DNA from 3 places in the Streptomyces sp. NPDC006174 genome. Region 2 is predicted to be linked to each of the others. Evidence: predicted binding sites of a transcription regulator. Region 2 holds the regulator's gene; each other region holds the start of a gene.

Region 1 (2,264 bases), on a different contig from region 2:
GGGACCGGGACCTGCACCCCGGCGACATCGTCCTCACCCATTTCCGCGGCAAGGGCGCCTGGAAGGGCACGATGCCGGACATGATCCGCCTGGTCATGAAGACCATCACGGACAAGGGATACGCGGTGGCGAAGCTGGAGGACTACGTCTGAGGAGCTGACGGACCTTTCTCCCGTACGGCCATGGAATGGTCCGGCCTCATGGACGTACGGCCCCGAATGCGCGCTCAGCCTCCGCTGCGCGCGCATTCGTCGCTCGTGCCGCCGCTGCGGCACGGCGGGGACTCCCAGGCGGGAGCGGTGCTGGGTGTGGGCGCGGGGAGCGCGTGGCCGTCGGCCCGGGACACGGACGTCAGAGTCAGCGTGCACAGGGCCACGGCCACGAGCGCCTGGATGCCGCCCGCCCAGTACCACCGGCCACGCAGCAGCACGGCGGCGAGGACGGCGACCGCGAGGGCCAGGACGCCGAACGCGATGGTGGGCGCCCAGTCCGGCTCCGCTCCGGCGCCGGAGGACGAGGGCGCGCCGCTGTCGATGGGCGCGTGGGACCGTCCCAGGCCGCGCAGCGCCAGCCACATCAGCAGCATGGCCAGGACGGCCGCCTCGGCGACCGTGAGCAGGAGGCCTACGGCGGGATCGGCGCAGCCGCCGGGCTCCGACCGCTCGTCCGGGGCCCGCCCCTCCGGTCTTCCGGGCAGGTCGCTCTCGGGATGCGTCATCTCCGTACCGTCGTACGGAACCCGGGGCTCCGCCGCCGCGTTGTCCGGACGGTGATCCGACGGAGCCCCGATCGAGACGGCGCGAGGGTGGTGAATTGGCACTCCGCTTGACCGAGTGCTAATCGCGGTCATAGTCTCAGGTCTGGCACTCCCCACTGGAGAGTGCCAGCACCACACTGTGCGACAGGGCAGGTCCGGCACCCGCGACGACGGATCGGTCTGGTCGCCGCCCACTGACTGTTAAACCCCGTGAGATCTCCGAAGGGGGAGACCGGATCGTGTCGACCACCAGCTCCAAGGTTGCGATCAAGCCGCTCGAGGACCGCATTGTGGTCCAGCCGCTCGACGCCGAGCAGACCACGGCTTCCGGCCTGGTCATTCCGGACACCGCGAAGGAGAAGCCCCAGGAGGGCGTCGTCCTCGCCGTGGGCCCGGGCCGCTTCGAGAACGGCGAGCGTCTTCCGCTCGACGTCAAGACCGGCGACGTCGTCCTGTACAGCAAGTACGGCGGCACCGAGGTGAAGTACAACGGCGAGGAGTACCTCGTCCTCTCGGCCCGCGACGTCCTCGCGATCGTCGAGAAGTAACTCACCCACGTCTGCCTGTGTTCTGCGCCCCTGGCCCCCTGCGTAACAACTAGCCGGGTGGCGAGGGGCGCAGTTCATTTCGAGAGGGAAAAGTACAGCCCATGGCGAAGATTCTGAAGTTCGACGAGGACGCCCGTCGCGCCCTTGAGCGCGGCGTCAACAAGCTTGCCGACACGGTCAAGGTGACGATCGGCCCCAAGGGCCGCAACGTCGTCATCGACAAGAAGTTCGGCGCACCCACCATCACCAACGACGGCGTCACCATCGCGCGCGAGGTCGAGCTCGACGACCCGTACGAGAACCTCGGTGCCCAGCTCGTCAAGGAGGTGGCGACCAAGACCAACGACGTAGCGGGTGACGGCACCACCACCGCGACCGTCCTGGCCCAGGCGCTCGTCCGCGAGGGTCTGCGCAACGTCGCCGCCGGCGCCTCCCCGGCCGCCCTGAAGAAGGGCATCGACGCCGCCGTCAAGGCCGTGTCCGAGGAGCTCCTCGCGACCGCGCGCCCGATCGACGACAAGTCCGACATCGCCGCCGTGGCCGCGCTCTCCGCGCAGGACACCCAGGTCGGCGAGCTCATCGCGGACGCGATGGACAAGGTCGGCAAGGACGGTGTCATCACCGTCGAGGAGTCCAACACCTTCGGTCTGGACCTGGAGTTCACCGAGGGCATGGCCTTCGACAAGGGCTACCTGTCCCCGTACATGGTGTCCGACCAGGAGCGTATGGAGGCCGTCCTCGACGACCCGTACATCCTGATCCACCAGGGCAAGATCGGCTCCATCCAGGAGCTGCTCCCGCTCCTGGAGAAGGTCATCCAGGCCGGCGCCTCCAAGCCGCTCCTGATCATCGCCGAGGACGTCGAGGGCGAGGCGCTCTCCACCCTCGTCGTCAACAAGATCCGCGGCACCTTCAACGCCGTCGCGGTGAAGGCCCCGGGCTTCGGCGACCGCCGCAAG
Region 2 (2,264 bases):
TGTCCACCGACCGGTGCGCCTCCTCCTCCGCGAGGCCGTGGCGCACGGCCGACCCGGTCAGCTCGTCCGCCGAGCGCTTCAGCAGCGCGGTGATGCCCACCGCCCCGTACACCTGCGCCCCGGCGAACGCCGCCGTGCCGAGCACATGATCGAAGTGCGGGTGGCTCAGTGCGACATGCGTCACCTTCCGGCCGAGCAGCGCCTCGGCCTGCCTCCGCAGCTCGACGCCCTCGCGCAGCGTCGATCCGGTGTCGTACAGCAGCACCTCACCGGCCCCGGCCACCAGCGCCGCCGTGGCGTCCCAGCCGGGCAGCCGCCGCCGCCCGATACCGTGACCCAACCGCTCCCAGCCGAAGTCTTCCCACAACACGTCCATGGGACGACGCTATCGGCACCGTCCCGTACGGCTCGGTGGCGGCGTGGCCGGTCGCCCTTGCCCCGGCCCCACCCCACCCCCGTACACTGACCGGTGAGTAGCTGGCACTCGTACGCACCGAGTGCCAGACGGGTACCGGAGACAGACACCGGAGAACGACAGCTGGAGGTGTGCGCCATGCTCAGCGAACGCAGACTCGAAGTGCTGCGCGCCATCGTCCAGGACTATGTCGGCACCGAGGAGCCCGTCGGCTCCAAGGCGCTCACGGAACGGCACCAGCTGGGCGTCTCGCCGGCCACCGTCCGCAACGACATGGCGGTGCTGGAGGACGAGGGCTTCATCGCGCAGCCGCACACGAGCGCGGGACGCATTCCGACCGACAAGGGGTACCGCCTCTTCGTCGACAAGCTCGCCGGAGTCAAGCCGCTCTCCTCGCCGGAGCGCCGCGCCATCCAGAACTTCCTCGACGGCGCGGTCGACCTCGACGACGTGGTCGGCCGGACGGTGCGGCTGCTCGCGCAGCTGACCCGGCAGGTCGCCGTCGTGCAGTACCCCTCGCTGACCCGCTCGACGGTGCGGCACGTGGAGCTGCTCTCGCTCGCACCGGCCCGGCTGATGCTCGTCCTGATCACGGACACCGGCCGGGTCGAACAGCGTATGATCGACTGCCCCGCGCCCTTCGGCGAGGCATCCCTCGCGGATCTGCGGGCCCGGCTCAACAGCCGGGTCGTCGGACGCCGCTTCGCGGATGTCCCGCGGCTGGTGCGGGAGCTGCCGGAATCCTTCGACAGCGAGGACCGAGGGACGGTTTCCACGGTTCTTTCCACCCTCCTCGAAACCCTGGTCGAGGAGACGGAGGAGCGGCTGATGATCGGCGGCACCTCCAACCTCACCCGCTTCGGACACGACTTCCCTGTGATGATCCGGCCGGTGCTGGAAGCACTGGAGGAGCAGGTCGTCCTGCTGAAGCTGCTCGGTGAGGCCACGGACTCAGCCATGACCGTGCGGATCGGGCACGAGAACGCCCACGAGGGACTCACCTCCACGTCCGTCGTCGCGGTCGGCTACGGTTCGGGCGACGAGGCAGTCGCCAAACTCGGCGTGGTCGGACCGACCCGCATGGACTACCCCGGAACGATGGGAGCGGTACGCGCAGTGGCACGTTACGTCGGACAGATCCTGGCGGAGTCGTAAGTGGCCACCGACTACTACGCCGTACTCGGCGTACGCCGCGACGCATCGCAGGACGAGATCAAGAAGGCATTCCGTCGGCTCGCGCGCGAGCTGCACCCGGATGTCAACCCGGATCCGAAGACCCAGGAGCGGTTCAAGGAGATCAACGCCGCTTACGAGGTGCTCTCGGACCCGCAGAAGAAGCAGGTCTACGACCTCGGCGGCGACCCGCTCTCCGCTCAGGGCCAAGGCGGCGCGGGCGGTTTCGGAGCCGGTGGCTTCGGCAACTTCTCCGACATCATGGACGCGTTCTTCGGAACGGCCTCGCAGCGCGGGCCCCGCTCGCGCACAAGGCGCGGCCAGGACGCCATGATCCGCCTGGAGATCGACCTCTCGGAGGCGGCCTTCGGCACCACCAAGGACATCCAGGTCGACACGGCGGTCGTCTGCAACACCTGCAGCGGCGAGGGCGCGGCCCCCGGCACCTCCGCGCAGACCTGTGACATGTGCCGCGGCCGTGGCGAGGTCTCGCAGGTCACCCGGTCCTTCCTGGGCCAGGTCATGACCTCGCGGCCCTGCCCGCAGTGCCAGGGCTTCGGTACGGTCGTGCCGACACCGTGCCCGGAGTGCGCCGGTGACGGCCGCATCCGCTCGCGCCGCACGCTCACGGTCAAGATCCCGGCGGGCGTCGACAACGGCACCCGTATCCAGCTCG
Region 3 (2,264 bases), on a different contig from region 2:
TTCCGCGCCGCGGGCCTCGCCTCCGCCTGACCACACCGACCGCAGCAGCCAGAAAGGCGTCCGCCATGAGCGTCAAGGTCCGCATCCCCACCATCCTCCGCACCTACACGGGCGGCCAGGCCGAGGTCACGGCGGAGGGCGCGAAGCTCTCCGAGGTCATCGAGTCCCTGGAGAAGGACCACCCGGGCATCGCCGCCCGCGTCCTGGACGACCAGGGCAAGCTGCGCCGCTTCGTCAACGTGTACGTCAACGACGACGACGTCCGTTTCGAGGGCGGGCTCGACGCGGCCACGCCCGACGGCGCCGGCATCTCGATCATCCCGGCCGTGGCCGGCGGCTGCTGATCCGACCGCCCTCAGCTGAACCACAGTTGCCCTCTCCGCCACACAAAGCGGAGGGGGCAATTCTGCATGGTTGAGCACGGTACAGTTGGGGAAGGCCCCTTCGCTGCGCGTGCCGCCCGCATATGAGAATGCGCCCGGCCCCGATAAGAAGCAGCCAAAGTGCGTGAACCCCTTGAGGCATAAGTGGCCTTTGCCTGGTCCGACTTGCCCGTAAATTTCAGCAATCCCGCATATTCGGGCGTTCGCCTGTGCCCAGAATTCTCGTCCGATTGACCTGTTGCAGAGGGCAGTTGGGCGGATACATTCGGCCGCGGTCGACGCGCTGCGGCGCCGCGCACCCTCTCCTGTCGGAGGGTGAGTTCCGACCCGGGCCCGCGAAGTGCGGTCCCGTGCAAGGGCCAGTTATAGGGGAGTTAGGCATGGCTCAGGGCACCGTCAAGTGGTTCAACGCGGAGAAGGGGTACGGCTTCATCGCGGTCGACGGTGGTGCGGATGTTTTCGTCCACTACAGCGCGATCCAGATGGACGGGTACCGCACCCTCGAAGAGGGTCAGCGAGTTGAATTCGAGATCTCGCAGGGCCAGAAGGGGCCCCAGGCCGACATGGTCAAGCTCGCCGTCGGCTGAGTCCGGCGCGGCCGTCCGACGTCACTACTCACGCACGCAGGGCCCGACCCCGGAGTGATCCAGGGGATCGGGCCCTTCGTGCGCGCCCGGACCGTATGGCCGGCCCTGGCCTGAGGCGCTTGCACTCTCGGGGGTCGAGTGCTAATCATTGGCGTTAGCACTCTCCAGGTGAGAGTGACAGAAACTTGGACCGGGCCGGTGAGGCCCGCAGGCGCGGTGGGGCAAGGAACCACCACGCACGCAGGCCGTCCGTCGCGGGCGCCTCTCGGTCCGGAGCAATCCACCCCTGTCCGGGAGGACCACTTCACATGGCCAAGATCATCGCGTTCGACGAGGAGGCACGGCGCGGTCTCGAGCGCGGGATGAACCAGCTCGCCGACGCCGTCAAGGTCACCCTCGGCCCCAAGGGCCGTAACGTCGTCCTCGAGAAGAAGTGGGGCGCGCCCACGATCACCAACGATGGTGTGTCCATCGCCAAGGAGATCGAGCTCGAGGACCCGTACGAGAAGATCGGTGCGGAGCTGGTCAAGGAGGTCGCCAAGAAGACGGACGACGTCGCCGGCGACGGTACGACCACCGCCACCGTTCTCGCCCAGGCTCTCGTCCGCGAGGGTCTGCGCAACGTCGCCGCTGGCGCCAACCCGATGGCCCTCAAGCGCGGCATCGAGAAGGCCGTCGAGGCCGTCTCCGCCGCTCTGCTGGAGCAGGCCAAGGACGTGGAGACCAAGGAGCAGATCGCTTCGACCGCCTCCATCTCCGCCGCCGACACCGAGATCGGCGCCAAGATCGCCGAGGCGATGGACAAGGTCGGCAAGGAAGGCGTCATCACCGTCGAGGAGTCCCAGACCTTCGGTCTGGAGCTCGAGCTCACCGAGGGCATGCGCTTCGACAAGGGCTACATCTCGGCCTACTTCGCGACCGACATGGAGCGTATGGAGGCGTCGCTCGACGACCCGTACATCCTGATCGTCAACTCGAAGATCGCCAGCGTCAAGGACCTGATCCCGCTGCTGGAGAAGGTCATGCAGTCGGGCAAGCCGCTGCTGATCATCGCCGAGGACGTCGAGGGCGAGGCGCTCTCCACCCTGGTCGTCAACAAGATCAAGGGCACGTTCAAGTCCGTCGCCGTCAAGGCCCCGGGCTTCGGCGACCGCCGCAAGGCCATGCTCGCGGACATCGCCATCCTCACCGGCGGCACCGTGATCTCCGAGGAGGTCGGTCTCAAGCTGGAGAACGCCGGCCTGGACCTGCTCGGCCGCGCCCGCAAGGTCGTCATCACCAAGGACGAGACCAC

The links. Region 2 encodes HrcA, which represses chaperone genes, less so after heat shock. Its sites were predicted from a motif close to TTNGCACTCNGNNNNNCNGAGTGCNAA; they were not measured.
Region 1: the regulator HrcA is predicted to act here: its motif matches at 814-840, upstream of groES (co-chaperone GroES).
Region 3: the regulator HrcA is predicted to act here: its motif matches at 1,089-1,115, upstream of groL (chaperonin GroEL).

What each region holds. Positions count from the first base shown of each region.
Region 1 is NZ_JBEXTJ010000001.1:51,410-53,673, forward strand. It holds gene ABZ267_RS00280 (polysaccharide deacetylase family protein) at 1-152, shown strand, start outside; gene ABZ267_RS00285 (DUF6234 family protein) at 227-718, opposite strand; gene groES (co-chaperone GroES) at 997-1,305, shown strand; gene groL (chaperonin GroEL) at 1,407-2,264, shown strand, end outside.
Region 2 is NZ_JBEXTJ010000005.1:191,166-193,429, forward strand. It holds gene ABZ267_RS13090 (MBL fold metallo-hydrolase) at 1-376, opposite strand, end outside; gene hrcA (heat-inducible transcriptional repressor HrcA) at 554-1,570, shown strand; gene dnaJ (molecular chaperone DnaJ) at 1,571-2,264, shown strand, end outside.
Region 3 is NZ_JBEXTJ010000014.1:148,716-150,979, forward strand. It holds gene thrC (threonine synthase) at 1-30, shown strand, start outside; gene ABZ267_RS28080 (MoaD/ThiS family protein) at 66-344, shown strand; gene ABZ267_RS28085 (cold-shock protein) at 764-970, shown strand; gene groL (chaperonin GroEL) at 1,279-2,264, shown strand, end outside.